Regions from separate parts of the Streptomyces sp. NPDC093097 genome, predicted to be linked through region 3. Evidence: riboswitches for the same ligand, from Rfam matches in the RefSeq annotation. Region 3 holds a riboswitch; each other region holds the start of a gene.
The links. Region 3 has a riboswitch for cobalamin ahead of thiI (tRNA uracil 4-sulfurtransferase ThiI). Riboswitches for the same ligand answer to the same signal wherever they lie in the genome.

Region 1 (7,298 bases), on a different contig from region 3:
GGGCCTTCCGCGCCCTCCAGCGCGAACCCCACCTGGCCGACGCGATGGTGCGCGCGCTGACCTTCGCCGACCGGTCCGTCAGCCCCGAGGTGGACACCGTCTCCCGGCTGACCACCACGATCATCCTCGACGCGATCGGACTGGACGGCCCGCCCACCCCGGAACAGCTCTCCGCGGTCCGGGTCATCGAGCACACCTGGCACTCGGCGCTGATCACCTGGCTGTCCGGTCGCGCCTCGATCGCCCAGGTGAAGATCGACATCGAGACGGTCTGCCGGCTGATCGACCTCACGACGCCGGGACGGACGCCGGACCGCCTGCCGCCGTCCGCATAACCTCCCCTCCCGGGTGGGTAGTTGGCCCGCAAGGGGGCCTCCCGACCCCTAAGGGCCCAGCCACCCCACCCCCTACGGGCCCGAGCCACCCCCTCGCTCCCCCGCTCACTCCTCCGGCGGGAACACCGCCTCCCCGCTCCCGGCCTCGCTGATCGCGATCGCCTCCACCGGGCACGCCTCGGCCGCCGCCAGCACGCCCTCGGCGGCCTCCGTCTCCGGTTCGACGGGATGCGACTGCCGCGCCGCGTCCAGCCGGAACCGCTCCGGCGCGGTCCCGGCGCACAGCCCCGAGCCGATGCAGACCCGCCGGTCCACCGCCACCCGCCAGCGCTCCGCCATCACGCACCCGCCGGCAGGTGGATCATCTTGTGCTCCAGGTAGGCGCCGAATCCCTCGGGCCCGAACTCCCGCCCGATACCGGAGTTCTTGTAGCCGCCGAACGGCCCGAGCATGTCGATGCTGAAGGTGTTCACCGAGTACGTCCCGGTCCGCACCCGCCGGGCGATCTCGACGCCGTGCTCGGTGTCCGCGGTCCACACCGACCCGGACAGCCCGTACTCGGAGTCGCCTGCGATCCGCACCGCCTCCTCCTCGTCCCCGTACGGCAGCAGGCAGATCACCGGACCGAAGATCTCCTCACGGGCGATCCGCATCCCGTTGTCGACCTCGCCGAAGAGCGTGGGCTCGACGTACCACCCCGTCGGCTGCCCCGCCGGCCGCCCGCCGCCGGCCAGCAGCGCGGCGCCCTCCTTCTGCCCCAACGCGATGTAGTCCAGGGACCGTTGCTGCTGACGCCGGGCGACCAGCGGGCCGATCTCGGTGGCCGGGTCCAGCGGGTCGCCGACGGTCAGCGCCCCCGCCGCCGCCGCGAACCGCTCGGCGATCTCGTCGTAGCGGCTGCGCGGAGCCAGGATCCGGGTCTGCGCCACGCACGCCTGCCCGTTGATCATCCAGGCGAACGGCGTGATCCCGGCGACCGCCGCGTCCAGATCCGCGTCCGGGAGGATCACCGCGGCGGACTTGCCGCCCAACTCCAGCGTGACGCGTGTGAGGTTGCGGGCCGCGACCTCCATCACCCGCTTCCCCGCCGCCACCGACCCGGTGAACGACACCTTGTCCACGTCCGGGTGCCCGACCAGGTACTCGCTCACCTCCCGGTCGGCCGGCAGGATCGACAGCACCCCCTCCGGCAGCCCCGCCTCCGAGGCGATCTCGGCGAGCAGATACGCGTCCAACGGCGTCTCCGGCGAGACCTTCAGCACCACCGAGCACCCGGCCAGCAGCGCCGGCGCGAGCTTGGCGGCCGCGGTGAACTGCGGGACGTTCCACGGCACCACGGCCGCGACCACACCCACCGGCTCCCGGCGCACCAGCAGCGGCCCCAGCACCCCGGCCCGCCGCTCCTCGAACACGAACTCCCGCGCCACCGTGAGCGCCGCGTCCCAGACCAGCATCGCGGCCAGCGACTGCACCATGACGCCCGCGGTGACCGGCGTCCCGTTCTGCGCGCCGATGACCCGCGCGAACTCCTCGCTGCGCACCGCGAACGCGTCCTTGATCCGGCCCACCACGGCGATCCGCTCCGCCAGCGGCGCGTTCGCCCACACCCCGGCCTCGAAGGACGCGCGGGCCGCCGCCACCGCCCGGTCGACGTCGGCCCGCGCGGCGTGCGGCACCCGGCCGATGACCCGTTCGGTGTGCGGCGAGACGACCTCGATGGTGTCCGGGCCGGCCGGGTCGACCAACTCACCGCCTATATAGAGCTTTCCGTACTCGACGAGGTCGCTCATCGCTGCCGCCTCCCGACGGTCTCGACGGTCTCCGACGTCCGGAAGCATTTCTGACGCTTCATCAGAAGTCGCTTTCCAGAACTGATACCAGTTCGCCGCCGCGGAGTCCACGGCCCCTTGCCGCGGGACCCGCGCCACCGCGCCACGAAATCCGCTGCGCGGCCGATAATCCCAACTCCGCACGCACCAAGAAGGGTTGGGGCCCGCGTGAAACAGGTTCTCGTTTCCGCGCATTCCCCTACAGTTGAGCCGACGACGGCGCGGGAGGGGGCGGGACCGATGGCACCGCAGGTGATCGACCACCGGGGCGGGGTGTGGAGCATCGCCGTCCCGATACCGGACAACCCCCTCGGCCACACCCTCGTCCACCTCCTGGAGACCGACCGCGGTCCGGTGCTCATCGACACCGGCTGGGACGACCCGGACTCCTGGGACACCCTCACCGCCGGCATCACCGCCTGCGGCTTCGCCCCCGCCGACATCCACGGCGTGGTGATCACCCACCACCATCCCGACCACCACGGCCTCTCCGCGACGGTGCGGGAGACCTCCGGCGCCTGGATCGCCCTGCACGCCGCGGACACCGCGCTGGTCCGGCGCACCCGCGAGGCGGTACCGGGCCAGTGGCTCGACTACCTCGTCGCCAAGCTCACCGCGGCCGGGGCGCCGGAGCAGCACCTCGCCCCCTTACGGGCCGCCCGGCGCGGACGGACCTCGGCCGGGCGGCAACCCGCGCTGCCCGACCGGGACATCGCCCCCGGCGAGCTCCTGGACCTCCCCGGCCGCCGGATCCGCGCGATCTGGACACCGGGCCACACCCCCGGGCACGTCTGCCTCCACCTGGAGGAGACCCACCCCGTCGCCGACGGCCGCCCGGGCTTCGGCCGGCTCTTCTCCGGGGACCACCTCCTCCCCGGCATCACCCCGCACATCGGGCTCTACGAGGACCCCGACGAGGAGGCGCCCGACCTGCTCGACCGGGGCGACCCGCTCGGCGACTACCTCGACTCCCTCGCGCGCATCGCCCGCCTCGCGCCGGCGGAGGTGCTGCCGGCGCACCAGTACGCCTTCCCGGACGCGGCCGCCCGCGTCCGGGAGCTGCTCGCCCACCACGAGGAGCGCCTTGCCGACCTCCGCGCGCTGCTCCACGAACCGCTCACCGCCTGGCAGCTCGCCACGTCCATGCAGTGGAACCGCCCCTGGGAGCAGATTCCGCACGCCTCCCGCACCATCGCCGTCTCCGAGGCCGAGGCCCACCTCCGCCACCTGGTCAAACGGGGCCATGCGGAGCCGGTGGCGGGGGCGGACCCGGTGCGTTACGTGGCGGTTTAGGGGGTATTCCGCCGGACCTCCGCAGGGAGGCCGAGGCCGCGCCGGCCCCTCCCGGCGCCGACAGCCCATGCCTCCGGCACCCGCCCCAGTCAAGGGATCTTGGTCGGCCGGTGGGTTCCCCCGACGCCGTCCGGTGGCGGCAGGCGGAGCGTTAAGGTGTGCGGGACAACTTCATCCGTACCCGATCGGGGGAAGCCGGTGGAAATCCGGCGCTGACCCGCAACCGTGAGTGCGGCCGCGCGACGACGCGACCGCATGAGCCGGAGCACCCGAGGGGGCACGACCAAGGCTCCCGCCACCGGACCCGCCGCCCCCGCGGACGGCCGGTGCGCGGCACCGTCGAGGTATACGGAGCTGAGCCCGGTGCCACCGCACAGCACCCCCGAGGTGCTGCGCGGACGGTCGCCCGAGCGCGGCTCGGCTTCGTAGCCGCCGCGACTCCGACCGACCCGAGAGGCACCCATCCGATGGCCCGCATGGCCCCCCAGGCACCCGCCCCGCAGCCGCACCCCGCCGCCGCACCCCGGCCGCGCCGCGCCGCCACGGCGCTGGCCGCCATGGCGAGTGCCGCCGTGCTGGCCACCGCCGCAGCGCCCGCCGCGTACGCCGCCGGCCCGGCGACCGGAAAGCAGCTCCCCAAGGGGCTGTACGGCAGCAAGGACCCGCAGTACGACGGCGTGTGGCGGCAGTCGACGGCGCTGCTGGCGCAGCACACGGTGGGGGTGCGGCCGGCGGCGTCCGCCGTGGACTGGCTGGCGGGGCAGCAGTGCGCCGACGGGGCGTTTACGGCGTACCGGGCCGATCCGGGCACGGCGTGCGAGGCCGGCACCCTGCGGGACACCAACCAGACCGCCGCCGCGGTGCAGGCGCTGGCCGCGGTCGGCGGGCACGGCGAGGCCGTGCAGAAGGCCGTGCGGTGGCTTACGTCCGTGCAGCACAAGGACGGCGGCTGGAGCTCGATGCCCGGCGGCCAGGGCGGCGAGGTCAGTGACGCCAACTCCACGGCCGTGGTGATCGGCGCGCTCGCCGCGGCGGGCGAGAAGCCGGAGTCGGTGACGGCGCAGGGCGGCAAGTCGCCGTACGACGCGTTGCTGGGGTTCCGGCTGGGGTGCGAGGCGAAGGAGGGCGAGCGCGGGGCGTTCACCTTCCAGCTGAAGAACGCCGCGGCGAACGCCGACGCGACCGCCGCCGCGGTCACCGGCGCGCTGGGCAAGGGCTTCGTCGTGGCGCCCGCCGGGAAGTCGGCGGACCGCGCGATCAAGCCGCTGAGCTGCGAGAAGGGCGAGGACGGCGCGGACGACCGGAACGCCGTCGCGGACGCCGGCGCCGGCTGGCTGGTCGGGCAGCTGGACGCCGGCGGGCAGCATCTGAAGTCCGCGATGCCCGGTGCCGAGGACCAGCCGGACGTCGGCAACACCGCCGATGCGGTGGTCGCGCTGGCGGCCGGTTCGCACGGTGCGGCCGCGCAGAAGCCGCTGGCGTGGCTGGAGAAGAACGCCGCGGACTGGGCGAAGCAGGGCGGCCCGGCGGCCTACGCCCAGCTGATCTTCGCCGCGCATGCCACCGGCGCCGACCCGCGCGCCTTCGGCGGCACCGACCTGGTGGCCGCGCTCGACGCCACCGGGCCCAAGCCGGCCGGCAGCGGCGCGCCGTCGTCGGCCGCCGAGAAGGACGCCCGGGACAGCGGCGCCGACGGCGGCATCGGCGTGTGGTGGGTGATCGGCATCGGGCTGGCCATCGGCGCCGGCGCCGGCTTCCTGATCAGCGGCCGCAACAAGAGCAAGACCGCGCTGTGAGGCGGAACCGCACGGGGCGCCGCGGGCTGCGGCGGGCCGTCGGGGCGCTGGTGCTGGCGGGCGCGGTGGCCGGCCTCGGGGCCGGGCCCGCGCAGGCGCAGGAGTACCGGTACTGGTCGTTCTGGGACGGCGGGCCGGCCGCGGCCGGCGGCAAGGCCGGCGCGTGGGCGTACGCCACGGAGGGACCCGGCACCGCACGGCCGGCCGACGGCGCCGTGGTGGGTTTCCGCTTCACGGTGAGCGCGGACTCCGCCAAGGCCGCCACCCCGCGCACCGCCCCGGACTTCGGCGCGCTGTGCGACCGGACCCCCGCCCGGGCCGGCGCCAAGCGGATCGGTGTGGTGATCGACTTCGGTGGCGCGGCGGACGCGCCGTCGGGTGAGCACCCGCCGGCGCAGCGGACCGCCTGCGCCCGGGTGCCGGCGGACGCCCCGGCCGGCGAGGCGCTGGCGGCGGTGGCGAAGCCGCTGCGGTACGACGCCAGTGCGCTGCTGTGCGGGATCGCGGGCTATCCGCGGTCGGGCTGCGCGGAGCAGGTCGACGGCGCGAAGGCGACGTCCGGGAGCGAGGAGAAGCCCGGGAGCGGAGCGGCGGACGCGCCGGGCGGCGGAGGGCCGTCGGCCGGGCTGGTCGCCGGGATCGGTGTCGTGGTGGTGCTGGGCGCGGCCGGGGTGTGGCAGGCACGCCGGCGGCGCGGATGAGCGTCCCGCGGGCCACCCGCGGTACGGCACTGCACGCCGGCGCCTGGTGGGTGTGGGCGCTCGGCCTGGCCACGGCCGCCTCGCGCACCACCAACCCGCTGCTGCTGGGGCTGCTGGTGGGAGTGGCCGGCTATGTCGTGGCGGTGCGGCGGACGGATGCGCCGTGGGCCCGGTCGTACGGGGCGTTCGTCAAGCTGGGGCTGGTGGTGCTGGGCATCCGGCTGGTGTTCGCGTTTGTGCTGGGTTCGCCGATCCCGGGGACGCACACCCTGGTGACGCTGCCGGAACTCCCGCTTCCGGACTGGGCGAAGGGGGTGCGGATCGGCGGCCGGGTGACCGCGGAGGGGATGCTCTTCGCGCTCTACGACGGGGGGAAGCTGGCCGCGTTGCTGATCTGTGTGGGGGCGGCCAATGCGCTGGCCAACCCGGCACGGCTGCTGAAGTCGCTGCCCGGTGCGCTGTATGAGGCGGGCGTGGCGGTGGTGGTCGCCATGACGTTCGCACCGAACCTGGTGGCGGATGTGCAGCGGCTGCGCGCGGCGCGCCGGCTGCGCGGCCGTCCGGACCGTGGGGCGAAGGCCCTGTTGCAGGTCGGGGTGCCGGTGCTGGAGGGCGCACTGGAGCGTTCGGTGGCGCTGGCCGCCGCCATGGACGCCCGGGGCTACGGCCGGACGGCGCAGGTGCCGCCCGCGGTGCGGCGGCTGACGTCGGTGCTGACGCTGGGCGGGCTGCTCGGGGTGTGCGCGGGCACATACGGACTGCTCGGGGACGCCGGTGGCGGCTACGGGCTGCCGCTACTCGCGGCCGGACTGGCGGCGGCGCTGGCCGGGTTGTGGCTGGGCGGCCGCCGGTCGGTGCGCACCCGCTACCGGCCCGAGCCCTGGGGGGCGCGGGCCTGGTGGGTGGCCGGTTCGGGGGTGGCCGTCGCGGCGCTGATGATCGCGGCGAACGGCTATGCGCCGGACGCGCTGCATCCGCCGGCGGTGCCGTTGACCGCGCCGGTACTGCCGCTGTGGCCGGCGCTGTCGGTGCTGGTGGGACTGGTGCCCGCGGTGGCCGCACCGGCTCCCGGACCGGGCGCGGCGCCGGCGCGGGCCGGCGATCCGGCGCCGGGCGGCCGGCCGGCCCGCCGCTTGGGGGCCCGCCGCGGTCCCGATCCCGATCCGTTGACGAAGGAGCACGCCCGATGATCCGCTTCGAGCAGGTCTCGGTCACCTACGGGGAGGCCGGCGAACCGGCCGTCCAAGGGGTGGATCTGACCGTGGCCGAGGGGGAGTTGTGCCTCCTCGTCGGTCCGTCGGGGGTCGGCAAGTCTACCCTGCTCAACGCCGTGTGCGGGCTGGT
Region 2 (7,298 bases), on a different contig from region 3:
GCCAGGTCGGCGGAGGCCGCCGCGCGCAGCCGCTCGGCGATCACCTCCCAGGGCTTGAGCCGGTCGGAGAGCGAGATCACCGCGTAGTCGTGGCCCAGGGGGGCGCCGGCGCGGGCGGCGGCGGCGTTGGCGGCCGTGACGCCGGGCAGGACCCGTACCGGGATGGCGCGGTAGGGCTCCTCCGACGCCACTTCGAGGACCGCGGTGGCCATCGCGAAGATCCCGGGGTCGCCGCCGGAGACCACCGCCACCCGGCGGCCGCGGCGGGCCAGGTCCAGGGCGAACTCGGCGCGTTCGGACTCGACCTTGTTGTCCGAGGGGTGCCGGCGCTGGCCCGGGCGCACCGGGACGCGGTCCAGATACGTGGTGTAGCCGACGAGGTCGTCGGCGGCGGCGAGGGCTCCGCGGGACTCCGGGGTGAGCCAGCGCGGCCCGGCCGGACCGGTGCCCACCACCACCACCTCACCGCGGTCCGCGGCGGCCGGCTCCGGCGCCTCGGCCGCGGTGGCGAGGCGGCTGGGGACGACCGCGACGGAGAAGTACGGGACGGTGTCGGCGTCGATGTCGGACAGCGCGCCGGTGCGCTCCCCGGCCATCGTGGCGCGCTCGACGTAGCGGGCCTCCGGCATCCGGCCGGAGCGCTCCAGGGCGCGGCGGACGGTGGGGAAGGTGCGGCCCAGCTTCATCACCACCGCGGAATCGGTGGCGCTCAGACGGGCGGTCAGCTCTTCCTCGGACAGCGTGCCGGGGAGGACGGTCAGCACCTCGTCGGCCTCGGTGAGCGGGGTGCCCAGCCGGGCCGCGGCGGCGTTGATGGAGGTGACGCCGGGCACCACCTCGGTCGGGTAGCGGTGCGCCAGCCGCTTGTGCATGTGCTGGTACGAGCCGTAGAAGAGCGGGTCGCCCTCGGATATCACCGCCACGGTGCGGCCGGCGTCGAGATGGGCCGCGAGCCGTTCCGCCGCCTCCTCGTAGAAGTCGTCCAGCGCGCCGCGGTAGCCGCCGGGATGGTCGGTCGACTCGGTGGTGACCGGGTAGACCAGGGCCTCCTCGACGTGGTCCGGGCGGATGTGCCGCGCGGCGATGGAGCGCGCGATGGAGCGTCCGTGCCGGGCGCTGTGGTACGCCACCACATCGGCCTCGGCGATCACCTCCACCGCCCGCAGGGTCATCAGGGACGGGTCGCCGGGGCCGAGGCCCACGCCGTAGAGGCGCCCGGTGGACCGCCGCGGGGACACCGCGGCCGACTGGTCCGGGGTACCGCTGCTGGCCTGCTGCTCGCTCACGCTCACTCTTCCTCGCTCGCCAGGGCGTTGAGCGCCGCCGCGGCCATGGCGCTGCCGCCGCGCCGCCCGCGCACCACGATGTGCTCCAGCTGCGACGGATGGTCGATCAGTGCGTCCTTGGACTCGGCCGCGCCGATGAAGCCGACCGGGATGCCGAGGACGGCGGCGGGGCGCGGTGCCCCTTCCTCGATCATTTCGAGGAACCGGAAGAGGGCGGTGGGGGCGTTGCCGAAGGCGACCACGGCGCCCTCCATCCGGTCCCGCCACAGTTCGAGGGCGGCGGCGCTGCGCGTGGTGCCCATCGCGGCGGCCAGCTCCGGAACGGACGGATCGCCGAGGGTGCACAGCACCTCGTTGTCCGCGGGCAGCCGCCTGCGGGTCACGCCGCTGGCCACCATGGTGGCGTCGCACAGGATCGGCGCACCGGCGCGCAGCGCGGCCCGGGCACGGGCCACGACGCCCGGCGTGAAGGCCAGATCGCGGACCAGATCGACCATGCCGCAGGCGTGGATCATCCGGACCGCCACCCGGCTGGCGTCGGCGGGCAGTCCGGACAGGTCCGCCTCGGCGCGGATGGTGGCGAAGGACTGGCGGTAGATGGCCGCCCCGTCCTTTTCGTAGTCGAACGCGGTCACTGGGGCCTCGGGGTCGTGGAGTGCGGGGTGGAAGAGGGGTGGGGCGTACCGGAGGGGGACGCGGTTTCCCGTGGCACCGGGGCCGGTTCGGCCGTGGTGCGGGACACCGGATCCCGCGGTGGTGTTTCACGTGAAACGGTGCCCGGCCGCGAGGTTTCACGTGAAACCGGCGGCGGGGCAAGGGTGTTGGGGCGTACCGCGGTGGTGCGGTACCCGTCGGACGTGGCCAGGACATCGACCCAGGCACCGTGCGGATGACCGCAACGCCGAGCGCAGCCCGACCAGTGCACGGGCAGTCCACCGGGCAGGCCGGGGCCGTCCGCCGGGACGGTCAGGCCCTCGGCGAGGGCGGCCGCGGCATCGCTCCGCACGTCCGTCAGGGACTTGGCGCAGCCGGGAAGACCGGTGCAGGCGGTGACCCCGCGCCACGGGGAGGCCGGGTCGGTGACCAGCCCGGCGGCGGCGAGGTCGGACAGCCGTCGGGCCGCCGCGGCGGCCGGCAGGCCGGGGAGGACGATGCCGCGCCAGGGCGTGAGGCGCAGCGCGCCGGAGCCGTCCGCGGCGGCGACCTCGGCCAGCAGCCGCCACTGGGCCACCGTCAGCCGGCCGAGCGGCGCCAGGACCACGAGGGCGCGGCGGCCGTCCGGACCCTCGACCGGGCCGGGCGCGGTGGGGTCCGGGTACGGCGCCGCCGGCCGCGGGCCGGGCGCCCCGGCGTACTCCGCGGAGATCCCCGCGGACCGCAGCGCACCGTGGACGTCCTGGGCGGTCAGCGGCCGTGCGGCGGGGAGTTCGCGGACCCGCCAGGCGCCGCTGCCGCTCGCCGTGGCGGCGGCCAGGAAGGTCTCGGCGGCGGTCAGCGCCGCCCGCGGGACGTCGTCCGCCGCGATCCGCAGCGCCGTCCGGTCGTCGCCGACCCGGAGCAGCGCCCCCTGCCCGGACGCCGCTCCCGGCGCGGACGCGGTGGCCGCCGCGGCCGGCCGGACCGATTCTGCGAGCAAGGTCACATCGCCGCCGAGGCCCGCCACATCGCCCCGCCCGTCGTCGAGGACGAAGAGGAAACGGCCCGAGAGCGCCGTCGCCGGCTCGCTCGCGCACAGCAGCGCGTCCAGGCTCCGGGCCCACAACCGCACGTCGGAGGGGGTGTGCCGGTCCAGCCCGGCCAGCGGCGAGGCCAGGATGTTGCGGATCCGCTCATGGCGTACGGACGGCAGCAGCCCGGCGTCGGCGAGGAGGTCGGCGAGGGGGCCGCCGCAGTCGTCGGGCAGACCGCGGAGTTCGACGTTGCCGCGGGAGGTGAGCGAGAGGTGGCCGTCGCCCAGACGCTCCGCGGCGTCCGCCAGCGCGTCGGCCTGATGAGACGTCAAGTCCCCTGCGGGCAGCCGTATTCGGGCGAGGCTGCCGTCGGCGGCGGAGTGCAGCCGCAGCGCTCCCGGGCAGGCGTCACCGCGATCCCGCACCGGCGGTCCGGCCCGGTCGGGGCGTGAAGAGGGGGAGGGCGGCATGGCGGCGAGCATACCTACGCCACCGGACCCGGAACCGGGGCGAGGGGGCGTGCGGGACGGGTTCCCGACGCCCGCTCCCGCAGCGTGCCCGCAGCCCTTACTATGCAGGTCGGCGGGTCGGCTGACCCGCCGGACGCCAGCGACGGCGCCAGGGAGGAAGCCCGGTGAGAATCCGGCGCGGTCCCGCCACTGTGAACCCGGCCACGGCCGGGTGAGCCAGGAACTCCCGCCGTCCATACGACCACCCGGGGCGTGGACACCCCGAGGAAGGGCTGCGCCGTGATCCTGCTGTTGTCGACCTCGGACACCGACCTGCTCAGCGCTCGCGCGGCCGCGGGCCCCGTGCCGTACCGGCTCGCCAACCCCGCCCGCCTCGACGTCGCCGAACTCCCCGGTCTCCTGGAGGGCGCCGACCTCGTCGTCGTCCGCCTGCTCGGCGGCCTGCGGGCCTGGCAGGACGGCCTGGACGTGCTGCTGGCCGCGGACCAGCCCCGCCCGGTCGTGGTGCTCACCGGCGAACAGGCCCCCGACGCCCAGCTCATGGAGGCCTCCACGGTCCCCGTCGGGATCGCGGCCGAGGCGCACGCCTACCTCGCGCACGGCGGCCCGGCCAACCTCTCCCAGCTGGCCTGCTTCCTCAGCGACACCGTCCTGCTCACCGGCCACGGCTTCGAGCCGCCCGCGACCGCCCCGTCCTGGGGCCCGCTGGAGCGGCCGGCGTCAAAGGCGACCGGTCCGACGGTGGCCGTGCTCTACTACCGCGCCCACCACATGAGCGGCAACACCGCCTTCGTGCACGACCTGTGCGACCAGATCGAGCGCGCCGGCGGCCGTCCGCTGCCGCTCTACGTCGCCTCGCTGCGCGCCCCCGAGCCGGAGCTGGTCGAGGAACTGCGCGCGGTCGACGCCGTCGTCACCACCGTCCTGGCCGCCGGCGGCACCAAGCCGGCCGAGGCTTCCGCGGGCGGCGACGACGAGTCCTGGGACGCCGGCGCGCTGGCCGCCCTGGACGTGCCGATCCTCCAGGCCCTGTGCCTGACCGGGTCGCGGGCCTCCTGGGAGGCGAACGACGAGGGGCTCTCCCCGCTGGACGCCGCCTCGCAGATCGCGGTGCCCGAGTTCGACGGGCGGCTGATCACCGTGCCGTTCTCCTTCAAGGAGGTCGACGAGGACGGCCTCCCGGTGTACGTCGCGGACGCCGAACGGGCCGCGCGGGTCGCCGGGATCGCGGTCCGGCACGCCCGGCTGCGGCACATCCCGGCCGCCGAGAAGCGGCTGGCGCTGGTGCTGTCGGCCTACCCCACCAAGCACTCCCGGATCGGCAACGCGGTCGGCCTGGACACCCCGGCGAGCGCCGTCGAACTGCTGCGCCGCCTGAAGGCCGAGGGCTACGACTTCGGCAGCGAGCCGGTGCCGGGCCTCGCGTCCGGCGACGGCGACGAGCTGATCTACGCCCTCATCGAGGCCGGCGGCCATGACCAGGAGTGGCTGACCGAGGAGCAGTTGGCCCGCAACCCGGTCCGCATCCCGGCCGCCGACTACCGCCGCTGGTACGCCACGCTGCCGCAGGAGCTGCGGGAGTCCGTGGAGGAGCACTGGGGCCCGCCGCCCGGCGAGATGTTCGTCGACCGCAGCACGAACCCCGAGGGCGACATCGTGCTGGCCGCCCTGCGCCGCGGCAACCTGCTGATCCTCATCCAGCCGCCGCGCGGCTTCGGCGAGAACCCGATCGCGATCTACCACGACCCCGATCTGCCGCCCTCCCACCACTACTTGGCGGCCTATCGCTGGATCGCCGCGCCCGCCGCCGACGGCGGTTTCGGCGCCGACGCCATGGTCCACCTCGGCAAGCACGGCAATCTGGAGTGGCTGCCCGGCAAGAACGCCGGCCTGTCCGCCGCCTGCGGCCCGGACGCGGCCCTGGGGGACCTGCCGCTGATCTACCCGTTCCTGGTCAACGACCCGGGCGAGGGCACCCAGGCCAAGCGCCGGGTGCACGCCACCCTCGTCGACCACCTCGTCCCGCCGATGGCCCGCGCCGACTCCTACGGCGACATCGCCCGCCTTGAGCAGCTGCTCGACGAGTACGCCGCGATCTCCTCGATGGACCCGGCCAAGCTGCCCGCCATCCGCGCGCAGATCTGGACCCTGATCCAGGCCGCCAAGCTCGACCACGACCTGGGCCTGGAGGAGCGTCCCGACGACGACGGCTTCGACGACTTCCTGCTGCACGTCGACGGCTGGCTCTGCGAGGTCAAGGACGCGCAGATCCGCGACGGCCTGCATGTGCTGGGCGCCGCCCCGGCCGGTGAGGCCCGGGTCAACCTCGTCCTGGCCATCCTGCGCGCCCGGCAGATCTGGGGCGGCACCTCCGCGCTGCCCGGTCTGCGGGAGGCGCTCGGCCTGGACGAGTCGGCCGCCACCCGCACCGCCGCCGACGAGGCCGAGGCCGTCGCCCGCGGCCTCGTCCAGGCCATGGAGGACGCCGACTGGGACCCGGCCGCGGTCTCCCGGGTCGCCGAGGGGCACCCGGAAGCGGTCGCCGCGATCCTCGACTTCGCCGCCCGGCAGGTCGTCCCGCGACTGGCCGCCACCACCGCCGAAATCGACCACGCGGTCCACGCGTTGAACGGCGGCTTCGTCCCGGCCGGCCCGTCCGGCTCGCCGCTGCGCGGTCTGGTCAACGTCCTGCCGACCGGCCGCAACTTCTACTCCGTCGACCCCAAGGCCGTCCCCTCGCGGCTCGCCTGGGAGACCGGGCAGGCGCTCGCCGACTCGCTGCTGAGCCGCTACCGCGAGGACAACGGCGACTGGCCGCAGTCGGTGGGCCTGTCCCTGTGGGGCACCAGCGCGATGCGCACCTCCGGCGACGATGTCGCAGAAGCGCTGGCGCTGCTCGGGGTCCGCCCCGTGTGGGACGACGCCTCGCGCCGGGTCAACGGCCTGGAGGCCATCGGGCTCGACGAGCTGGGCCGCCCGCGCATCGACGTCACCCTCCGCATCAGCGGCTTCTTCCGCGACGCGTTCCCGCACGTCATCGGCCTGCTCGACGATGCGGTGCGGCTCGTCGCCGGCCTCGACGAGCCCGCCGAGGGCAACTTCGTCCGGGCCCACGCCCAGGCGGACCTCGCGGCGCACGGCGACGAGCGCCGCGCCACCACCCGCATCTTCGGCTCCCGCCCCGGCACCTACGGTGCGGGCCTGCTCCAGCTCATCGACTCCCGCGACTGGCGCACCGACGCCGACCTCGCCGAGGTCTACACCGTCTGGGGCGGCTACGCCTACGGGCGCGGGCTGGAGGGCCGCCCGGCCCGGGAGGAGATGGAGACCGCCTACAAGCGCATCGCGGTGGCCGCCAAGAACACCGACACCCGCGAGCACGACATCGCCGACTCCGACGACTACTTCCAGTACCACGGCGGCATGGTCGCCACCGTCAAGGCGCTCAAGGGCAAGGCCCCCGAGGCGTACATCGGCGACTCGACCCGCCCCGAGACGGTCCGCACCCGGACGCTGGTGGAGGAGACCTCCCGCGTCTTCCGCGCCCGGGTCGTCAACCCCCGCTGGATCGAGGCGATGCGCCGCCACGGTTACAAGGGCGCCTTCGAACTCGCCGCCACCGTGGACTACTTGTTCGGCTACGACGCCACCACCGGCGTGGTCGCCGACTGGATGTACGACAAGCTCGCCCAGACCTATGTGCTCGACCCGGAGAACCGCGCGTTCCTCCAGGAGGCCAACCCCTGGGCGCTGCACGGGATCGCCGAGCGGCTGCTGGAGGCGGAGTCCCGCGGTATGTGGGAGAAGCCGGACGCGGAGACGCTGGCGGCGCTGCGGGACGCCTTCCTGGAGACCGAGGGCGAGCTGGAGGG
Region 3 (7,298 bases):
CACCGCGGTCGCACCGACCTCCTCGGCCCTGCGGGAACTCCTGGACGAGGCCCTGGCGCACGCCCTCGGGGCGTAGGGGGCCGTCGCCGCTCAGCAGGCGCCGGTGCGGTGGCCCGCGGCTACCGGCGAAGGGTGCCGGCGCTCTTGACGGTTCGGGTGACGGGGGCGGTTTCGACGTGGGTGAGTCCAGGGAGATCGGCGAGGGGGCCGGTGAGATAAGTGTGCAGGGAGCGGGAGTTGGGGGATGTGAGGGCCGCGTAGAGGTTGGTGGGGCCGGTGGTGGAGGTGGCGAAGGAGACCTCTTTGTGCTCGGCGAGGGCGCGGCCGGCTTCCTCCAGGGCTCTCGGTGCCACGGACGCCCAGAGCATCACCGCTTTCGAGCGGTCCACAAGGCGGGGATCGTAGTCGAGGTCGAAGTAGAGCACGCCGTGTCGGCGCAGTTCCGTCACGCGGCGATGGGCCGTGGAGGCGGAGCAGTCCGCCGCGCGGGCGAGTTCCTGGTTCTCGGCACGGCCGTCGACGTGCAGGACCTTGAGCAACGCCTGGTCGGTGCGCGTCAACGTCGCAGGTGCGGGCGAGGCGGTCGGGAATCTGAGCTGTTCGATCTGGCGTGTGGAGAGCGGGCTGGTCTTGTCCACCATCGGGTTCTGGGGGCCGCCGTAGTAGGTGTGCAGGAGACACTGCGCGACCAGTGACGTCACGCGCGGAGTGCGCGGGAGACTGCGCAGCAGGGCGGACTCGACGTCCTCCGGGTTGCGCGTCGTGCAGACGATCTCGGTTCCGCCGGAGGTGAGGTGGATCCAGTCCGTCTCTGCGTGGCGGGCCAAGGCCAAGGCCACGTCATCGGTGGCACCTGGAGCGCATTTCAGGCGGAGGAACCACTGCTCGTCCCCGACGGCTTCCGGGTAGGTGCGGCCCAGGACGCGTAGGGAGGAGCTGCTGCGCAACCGTGCGTACCGGCGTTGCACGGTCTGCGGGGAGACCTCCAGGGCCTTGGCCAGGGAGCGGAACGAGGCCCTGCCGTCCAGCGACAGCGCATGGATGATTTTCAGGTCCAGGACGTCGATCGTCACGCATTCTCCCAACGCCTCTCTTGTGTGCGTTCATTCTTGCGTCATCGCCCTCCTGGCTCGGTCATCGTGGTGCCGTGGCCGATGGTGGTGGGCGGGGCCGGGATCCTCGACGACGTCGCTCGGCCGCCCGTCGGCGTCGTGGCCTGGGTTCTCGTCAAGCCCGACGACCGCGAGGGGCACACCGTCCCGAACGCGCCCCGCATCAGCCGGACTTCAGCCGGCCCGACCCGGGGAATCTGCCCGATCCGCAAGGAGGATCATGTCCGCCCGACTCTTCCGCAACGCCCGTCTGCTCACCATGGACCCCGCACTGGGCGACTTCGACCATGGCGACCTGCTCGTCGAAGGCGAGCACATCACGGCTGTGGCCGAGCACCTCGACGCACCCCGCCACGCGGACGTCGTGGACGCCGGCGGCTGCATCATCGTGCCGGGGTTCGTCGACACCCACCGCCACATGTGGCAGGGCCTGTTCCGCGGCATCGGCCCGGCGCACAGCCTGAAGGACTACTACGACGTCATCCTCAACACCCACGGCCCGGCCCTCACACCCGCCGAGCTCTACACCGGACAACTGCTCAGCGCCCGCGCCGCACTGGCCTCCGGCGTCACCACCGTGCAGGACATCTCCAACATCCAGGACACCCCCGAGCGCAGCGACGCCCTGGTCACGGCCTTGCAGGAGGCCGGCCTGCGAGCGGTCTTCGCCTACGGCAACAGCTATCCCTACGCGGTCGCCCACGGCTGCGCCCTGCCCGCCGACGCCCGCCGCGTCCGCTCCGAGATCCTTCACGACGACCGCGCACTGGTCACCATGGCGCTGGTCACCGAGACCGGCGGAGACGACGACGCCGAGCGTGCCAACGCGGCCCTCGCCAAAGACCTGGGCCTGCGCACGGCGCGGCACTTCTCCGGCTCCCTCTCCGCGGCCCGGCTGCGTGACATCGGCGCGCTCGTGCCCGGCACCACCGTCATTCACGGCAACGGCATGAGCGCCGAGGAACTGCGGATCGTCGCCGATGCCGGCGGCAGCGTCTCCGTCTCCGCCCCCATCGAAATGATCATGGGGCACGGCTACCCCATGACGCATGCGGCCAAGGCCGTTCCCGGCCTGCTGGTCAGCCTGAGTGCCGACGTCGAGACGACCGTCTCCGGCGACATGTTCTCCCAGATGCGTGGCGCTTATCAGGCCGCCCGCCGTGCCTGGCACCACCAGCAGCGGCCCGTCACCGCCCCGGTCGGCGTCCGCGACATCTTGCGCATGGCCACCGTCGACGGAGCCCGCAGCCTCGGCCTGGAAGGCCGTACCGGTTCCCTCACCCCCGGCAAGCAGGCCGACCTGCTCGTGCTGCGCGCCGACCGTCCCGACGTGGCCCCCGTCCACGACGCCTACAGCACCGTCGTTCTCCAGATGGACCGCTCCCACCTCGACACGGTCCTCGTCGCCGGCCGGCCCCACCTCGTCGACGGCCGTCCCTGTGCGGACAGTGCGGCACTGCTGCGGGACGCGGCCCAGGCCACCCGGCGACTGCGGTCGCCGAAGGCCCGTTGACGCCCAAGTCCGGTCCGGCAACCGGACGTTGGACTCCCCCGTCCCCTTCGGACAGCCGGTCCGTCGACACCGGCCGGTCAGGTGGCGTGGCGGCTACCGCGGCTCGGTGGAGGGCCGTCGCACCTCGAAGAAGAAGCACCCGTATTCCAGTGCCCTGACGTGTACGAGCACCACGTCCGGGTCGCTGAACGCCTCGTCGAAGGCCGCGTCGAAGCCGGTGGTGGCGTCGGCCGGAATCTCCAGGAGGCGTCCGCCGGCGATATGGCCCCGGGCGTCGTAGCGGCGCACGGTGCGCAGGGCGCCCGGCCGATCGAAGGGGTAGCCGTCGCCGGGGGTGAACCCCTCGCATTCCTCGGCGTGGATGAAGACGGGGCCCTGTTCGTCGTAGGCGCCCGGGAGGGCCCCGCCGGCGGCGGCCCAGCGTCGCAGCGGGGCGTAGGAGACGAGGGCGATGCGCTCGCCGGGCCTGGTGGGGCGCAGGCAGCAGCGCAGCGGGGAGCCCGCGTCGTCGTCGGTCACGGTGTACGGGGCGCAGGGGCGGCCCGCGTCATCGGCGATCCGCAGTTCCTTGAGGACGGCCGGGTCTACGGGGAGCACGGTGTACCTGGTCATGTGCTCATGCTGGCTCGGCGCACGGGCGAGTGCTGGCAGGAAACGGACGTCGCGTTGGCGCGCTTCCGTATGCGGGGGCTTCGGACGGCCTTCAGCCGCCCAAAGCCCTCGCTGGATTCACGGACCGCGTGCCGCCTTGTCTACCCTGTACCGGCAGCTGGTTCGCCCCGTCCTCCAGGCGGGGTGTCGCAAGAGGGAACCCGGTGGGAATCCGGGACTGCCTCGCAGCGGTATGTGGGAACGACCGCCGTCATCGAGCACTGGGTACACAGGGTGCCTGGGAAGCGACGGTCAGTAGGTGTCCCGTCCTTCGGTACGTGCCCACGAGTCCGAAGACCTGCCACTGCCGGTGCGGGGTGAGATCACGAGATCGCCGCGCACACGTCCACAGCGTCCCGGTCGCGGGGCCGTTGAGCGAGTGGTGCGGTTCCGCCCCGCCGTGCCTGGTGGTGCGCGGGGCCCGCCTCGCGTGCACGGTCCGGCGCCGGTTCTCACGACGACTCGCGAAGGAGAGTTTCGTGCCCGGTGAAGCAAGCGCTTCCGCCCTTCCCGCCCTCAGGACACCGAGCCCGGAGGGGTACTGCGTCCTGCTCAAACACGGTGAGATCTTCCTCAAGGGCCGCAACCGGCACCGCTTCACCGAGCGGCTGCACGACAACCTCCGCGGCGCGCTGCGCGGGGTCGGCGGCTCCACCTGGATCAAGTCCCTGCAGAACATCACCGTGCTCGGTGGCCAGGTCCCGCAGGACGTCCTCGTCGAGCGCGCCCGCCGGGTGATCGGGTTCAACGCGGTGGAGCCGGCCCTGCGCGTCCCGAGCACCGTCCAGGCCATCACCGAGGCGGTCGTGGGCGCGGTCGCCGGGGCCCGGGCCGAGCGGCCCGCGATCACCTTCGCGGTGCGGGTCAAGCGCCGGAACAAGGACTTCGAGATGACCTCCTCGCAGTTCGAGCGGTTTCTCGGGGCGCGGGTCCTTGCGGCCCTGGGGCCGGTGCCGGTGAACCTCTCCGCTCCGGACGTACGGGTCTCGGTCGAGATCGACCACAAGGAGAGCTACGTCTCCTGGGTCCGTCTTCCGGGCCAGGGCGGGCTGCCGGTCGGTTCCAGTGGGCGCGCGCTGGTGTTGCTGTCCGGCGGGTACGACTCGCCGGTGGCGGCCTACCGGGCGATGCGCCGGGGGCTGCGCTGCGACTTCGTGCACTTCACGGGCGCGCCGTACACCAACGCCGCTTCGCTGTACAAGGCTTATGCCCTGGCCCGTGAGCTCAATCGCTACCAGCCCGGCGGGCGGCTGCATGTCATCGCCCTGGGCCATGCGCAGAAGCAGTTGGCGATCGCGGGGGCCGGCCGGCTCCAGGTCGTCGCGCAGCGGCGGCTGATGGTCCGCACGGCCTCCGCGCTGGCGGGCCGCCTCCGGGCGGAGGCGCTGGTGACCGGCGACAGCCTGGGGCAGGTGGCCAGCCAGACACTGGCGAACATGGCCGCCGTCGACGAGGCGGCCACCCTGCCGGTCCTGCGGCCGCTGGTCGGCTGGGAGAAGCAGGAGATCATCGACGAGGCCCGGTCCATCGGCACCGCGGAGATCTCCGTGCTGCCGGACGAGGACTGCTGCCAGCTCCTCGCGCCGCCCCGGGTCACGCTCCGGGCCGGTCTGACCGACCTGCGTTCGGTGGAGAAGCGCCTCGACGTGGACGACCTGGTGGACGGCCTGCTGCGTGACGTGCAGGTCATGCACCCGGGAGAGAGCGTCGAGGAGGCGGCGTCGGAAGACGGGCCGGAAGGGGCGGTCGGCCGCGAGCACACCGGGCCGGCCGTGTGCGCGACGGGACAGCCCGCGACGTCGTCCTCGTGAGCTGAGGGTGCCTGGGGCCCGCGGCGGATCCGGGGGAGGGATCCGCCGCGGGCGAGGCCGGCCGCAGCGCGGGGTGCGGGGTGCGGCCTTCAGCGGTGCCGGAACTCCGGCGGCCGCTTGTCGATGAAGGCGCGCATGCCCTCCTTCTGGTCCTGGGTCGCGAACACCGCGTGGAACAGCCGCCGTTCGAAGCGGACGCCCTCGGTCAGGCTCGTCTCGAAGGCGCGGGAGACCGCCTCCTTCGCCATCATCGCCACCGGCAGCGACATGCCCGCGACGGTCTCGGCGACCGCGAGGGCCTCGTCGAGCAGGTCGGCCGCGGGGACGATGCGGGAGACCAGGCCGGCGCGTTCCGCCTCGGTGGCGTCCATGGTGCGGCCGGTCAGGCACATCTCCATCGCCTTGGCCTTGCCGACGGCGCGGGTGAGCCGTTGGGAGCCGCCGATGCCGGGGATGACGCCCAGCTTGATCTCCGGCTGTCCGAAGACGGCGGTGTCGGCCGCGAGCAGGATGTCGCAGAGCATGGCGAGTTCGCAGCCGCCGCCGAGGGCGAAGCCGGAAACCGCCGCGAGGGTCGGGGTGCGCAGCTGTCCCAGGCGGTCCCAGGCGGCGAACCAGTCGGTGAGGTACATGTCGAGATAGCCCTGCGGGGCCATCTCCTTGATGTCGGCTCCGGCCGCGAACGCCTTGGCCGAGCCGGTCAGGACGATGCAGCCGATGTCCGGGTCGCGGTCGAGTGCCTCGGTCGCCGCGACGACCTCGTTCATGACGTGGAGGTTGAGGGCGTTGAGCGCCTTGGGGCGGTTGAGGGTCACCAGGGCGGTGCGGCCCCTGCGTTCGACCAGGATGGTCTCGTAGGCCGCCTCGTGGGGTGGGGTCATGCGGGGGTGCCGTCCTTCGCGTCGCGGTGGGGTTCGGAGGTGGGCGCGGTGGCGGCCCCGTTCCGCAGGGTCCGCACGATGCCGGAGAAGTCCTCGTGCGCGCCGGTTCCCGCGGCGTACGCGGCGTACAACTCCGCCGCGGTCAGGCCGAGTCGGGCGGGGACTCCGCAGGCGCGTGCCGCGTTGGCGGCCAGGCCGAGGTCCTTGGCCATCAGCGGGGCGGCGAAGCCGGGGGCGTAGTCGCGGTTGGCGGGGCTGGCGGGGACCGGGCCCGGTACGGGGCAGTTGGTGGTCAGTGCCCAGCACTGGCCGGAGGCGGTGGAGGCCACGTCGAAGAGTGCCTGGTGCGAGAGGCCGAGGCTTTCGCCGAGGACGAACGCCTCGCTGACGGCGATCATCGAGATGCCCAGGATCATGTTGTTGCAGATCTTGGCGGCCTGTCCGGCGCCGGCCCCGCCGCAGTGCACGATCTTCTTGCCCATCGCGGCCAGCAGCGGTTCGGCGTCGGCGAACTCGGGCTGTGCGCCGCCCACCATGAAGGTGAGGGTGGCGGCCTCGGCGCCGACCACGCCGCCGGAGACGGGAGCGTCCAGGGTGCGCATACCGGCGGCGACGGCGGCCTCGTGGGCGGTGCGCGCGTCGGCGACGTCGATGGTGGAGCAGTCGATGAACAGCGTGCCGGGGCGGGCGGCGGCCAGCAGCCCCTCGTCCCGGTACAGGCCCAGGACGTGCCGGCCCGCGGGCAGCATGGTGAGCACCACGTCCGCCGCGGTCACGGCCGCCACCGCCGTTGCGGCCGGTTCGACTCCCGACTCCGCGGCGGTGGCGAGGAGTTCGGGCACCAGGTCGAATCCGGTCACGCGGTGGCCGGCCTTGACGAGGTTGGCCGCCATCGGGCCGCCCATGTGGCCCAGGCCGATGAAGCCGATGGTGCGGGTCGCGTCGTTCACCAGGGGACCTCCTGTGCCGTTGCCAGAGGGGCGAGTCCGAGCCCGGAGTCGGGGCCGGAGGGGCCGGACGGCCCGGTCGGCCCGGTCGGTGCGAAGTACCGGTCCACGTCCGCGTCACCGACCCCCGCCAGCGTGTCCGGCAACCACTTCGGGTTCCGGTCCTTGTCGATGACCTGGGCACGGATGCCCTCGACCAGGTCGTGCGAGGACAGGGCGGCGCAGGAGATCCGGTACTCCTGTTCCAGTACGCGTTCCAGGGGCCCGAGCCGCCGGGCGCGGCGCACCGCGGCGAGCGTGACCTTGAGGGCGGTGGGTGACTTCTGGGCCAGGATCTCGGCGGTCTGCCCGGCCGCGGGAGCGGGGTGGGCGCGCAGCCGGCC

Region 1: linked by a shared signal. The riboswitch ahead of ACIQE0_RS05560 (prenyltransferase/squalene oxidase repeat-containing protein) and the one ahead of thiI (tRNA uracil 4-sulfurtransferase ThiI) in region 3 are both predicted to bind cobalamin.
Region 2: linked by a shared signal. The riboswitch ahead of cobN (cobaltochelatase subunit CobN) and the one ahead of thiI (tRNA uracil 4-sulfurtransferase ThiI) in region 3 are both predicted to bind cobalamin.

Annotation. Positions count from the first base shown of each region.
Region 1 is NZ_JBIVOW010000003.1:22,986-30,283, forward strand. Features, by position in the region: gene ACIQE0_RS05540 (TetR family transcriptional regulator) at 1-335, shown strand, start outside; gene ACIQE0_RS05545 (ferredoxin) at 441-674, opposite strand; gene ACIQE0_RS05550 (aldehyde dehydrogenase) at 674-2,125, opposite strand; gene ACIQE0_RS05555 (MBL fold metallo-hydrolase) at 2,405-3,457, shown strand; cobalamin riboswitch at 3,609-3,749, shown strand; gene ACIQE0_RS05560 (prenyltransferase/squalene oxidase repeat-containing protein) at 3,934-5,253, shown strand; gene ACIQE0_RS05565 (SCO2322 family protein) at 5,250-5,954, shown strand; gene ACIQE0_RS05570 (CbiQ family ECF transporter T component) at 5,951-7,144, shown strand; gene ACIQE0_RS05575 (ABC transporter ATP-binding protein) at 7,141-7,298, shown strand, end outside.
Region 2 is NZ_JBIVOW010000026.1:32,967-40,264, forward strand. Features, by position in the region: gene ACIQE0_RS32955 (precorrin-2 C(20)-methyltransferase) at 1-1,238, opposite strand, end outside; gene ACIQE0_RS32960 (precorrin-8X methylmutase) at 1,289-1,921, opposite strand; gene cobG (precorrin-3B synthase) at 1,918-3,438, opposite strand; cobalamin riboswitch at 3,522-3,673, shown strand; gene cobN (cobaltochelatase subunit CobN) at 3,706-7,298, shown strand, end outside.
Region 3 is NZ_JBIVOW010000005.1:368,378-375,675, forward strand. Features, by position in the region: gene ACIQE0_RS11830 (hypothetical protein) at 1-76, shown strand, start outside; gene ACIQE0_RS11835 (Lrp/AsnC family transcriptional regulator) at 120-1,073, opposite strand; gene ACIQE0_RS11840 (amidohydrolase family protein) at 1,333-2,625, shown strand; gene ACIQE0_RS11845 (DUF1203 domain-containing protein) at 2,719-3,237, opposite strand; cobalamin riboswitch at 3,379-3,597, shown strand; gene thiI (tRNA uracil 4-sulfurtransferase ThiI) at 3,756-5,087, shown strand; gene ACIQE0_RS11855 (enoyl-CoA hydratase) at 5,177-5,968, opposite strand; gene mmsB (3-hydroxyisobutyrate dehydrogenase) at 5,965-6,873, opposite strand; gene ACIQE0_RS11865 (enoyl-CoA hydratase/isomerase family protein) at 6,915-7,298, opposite strand, start outside.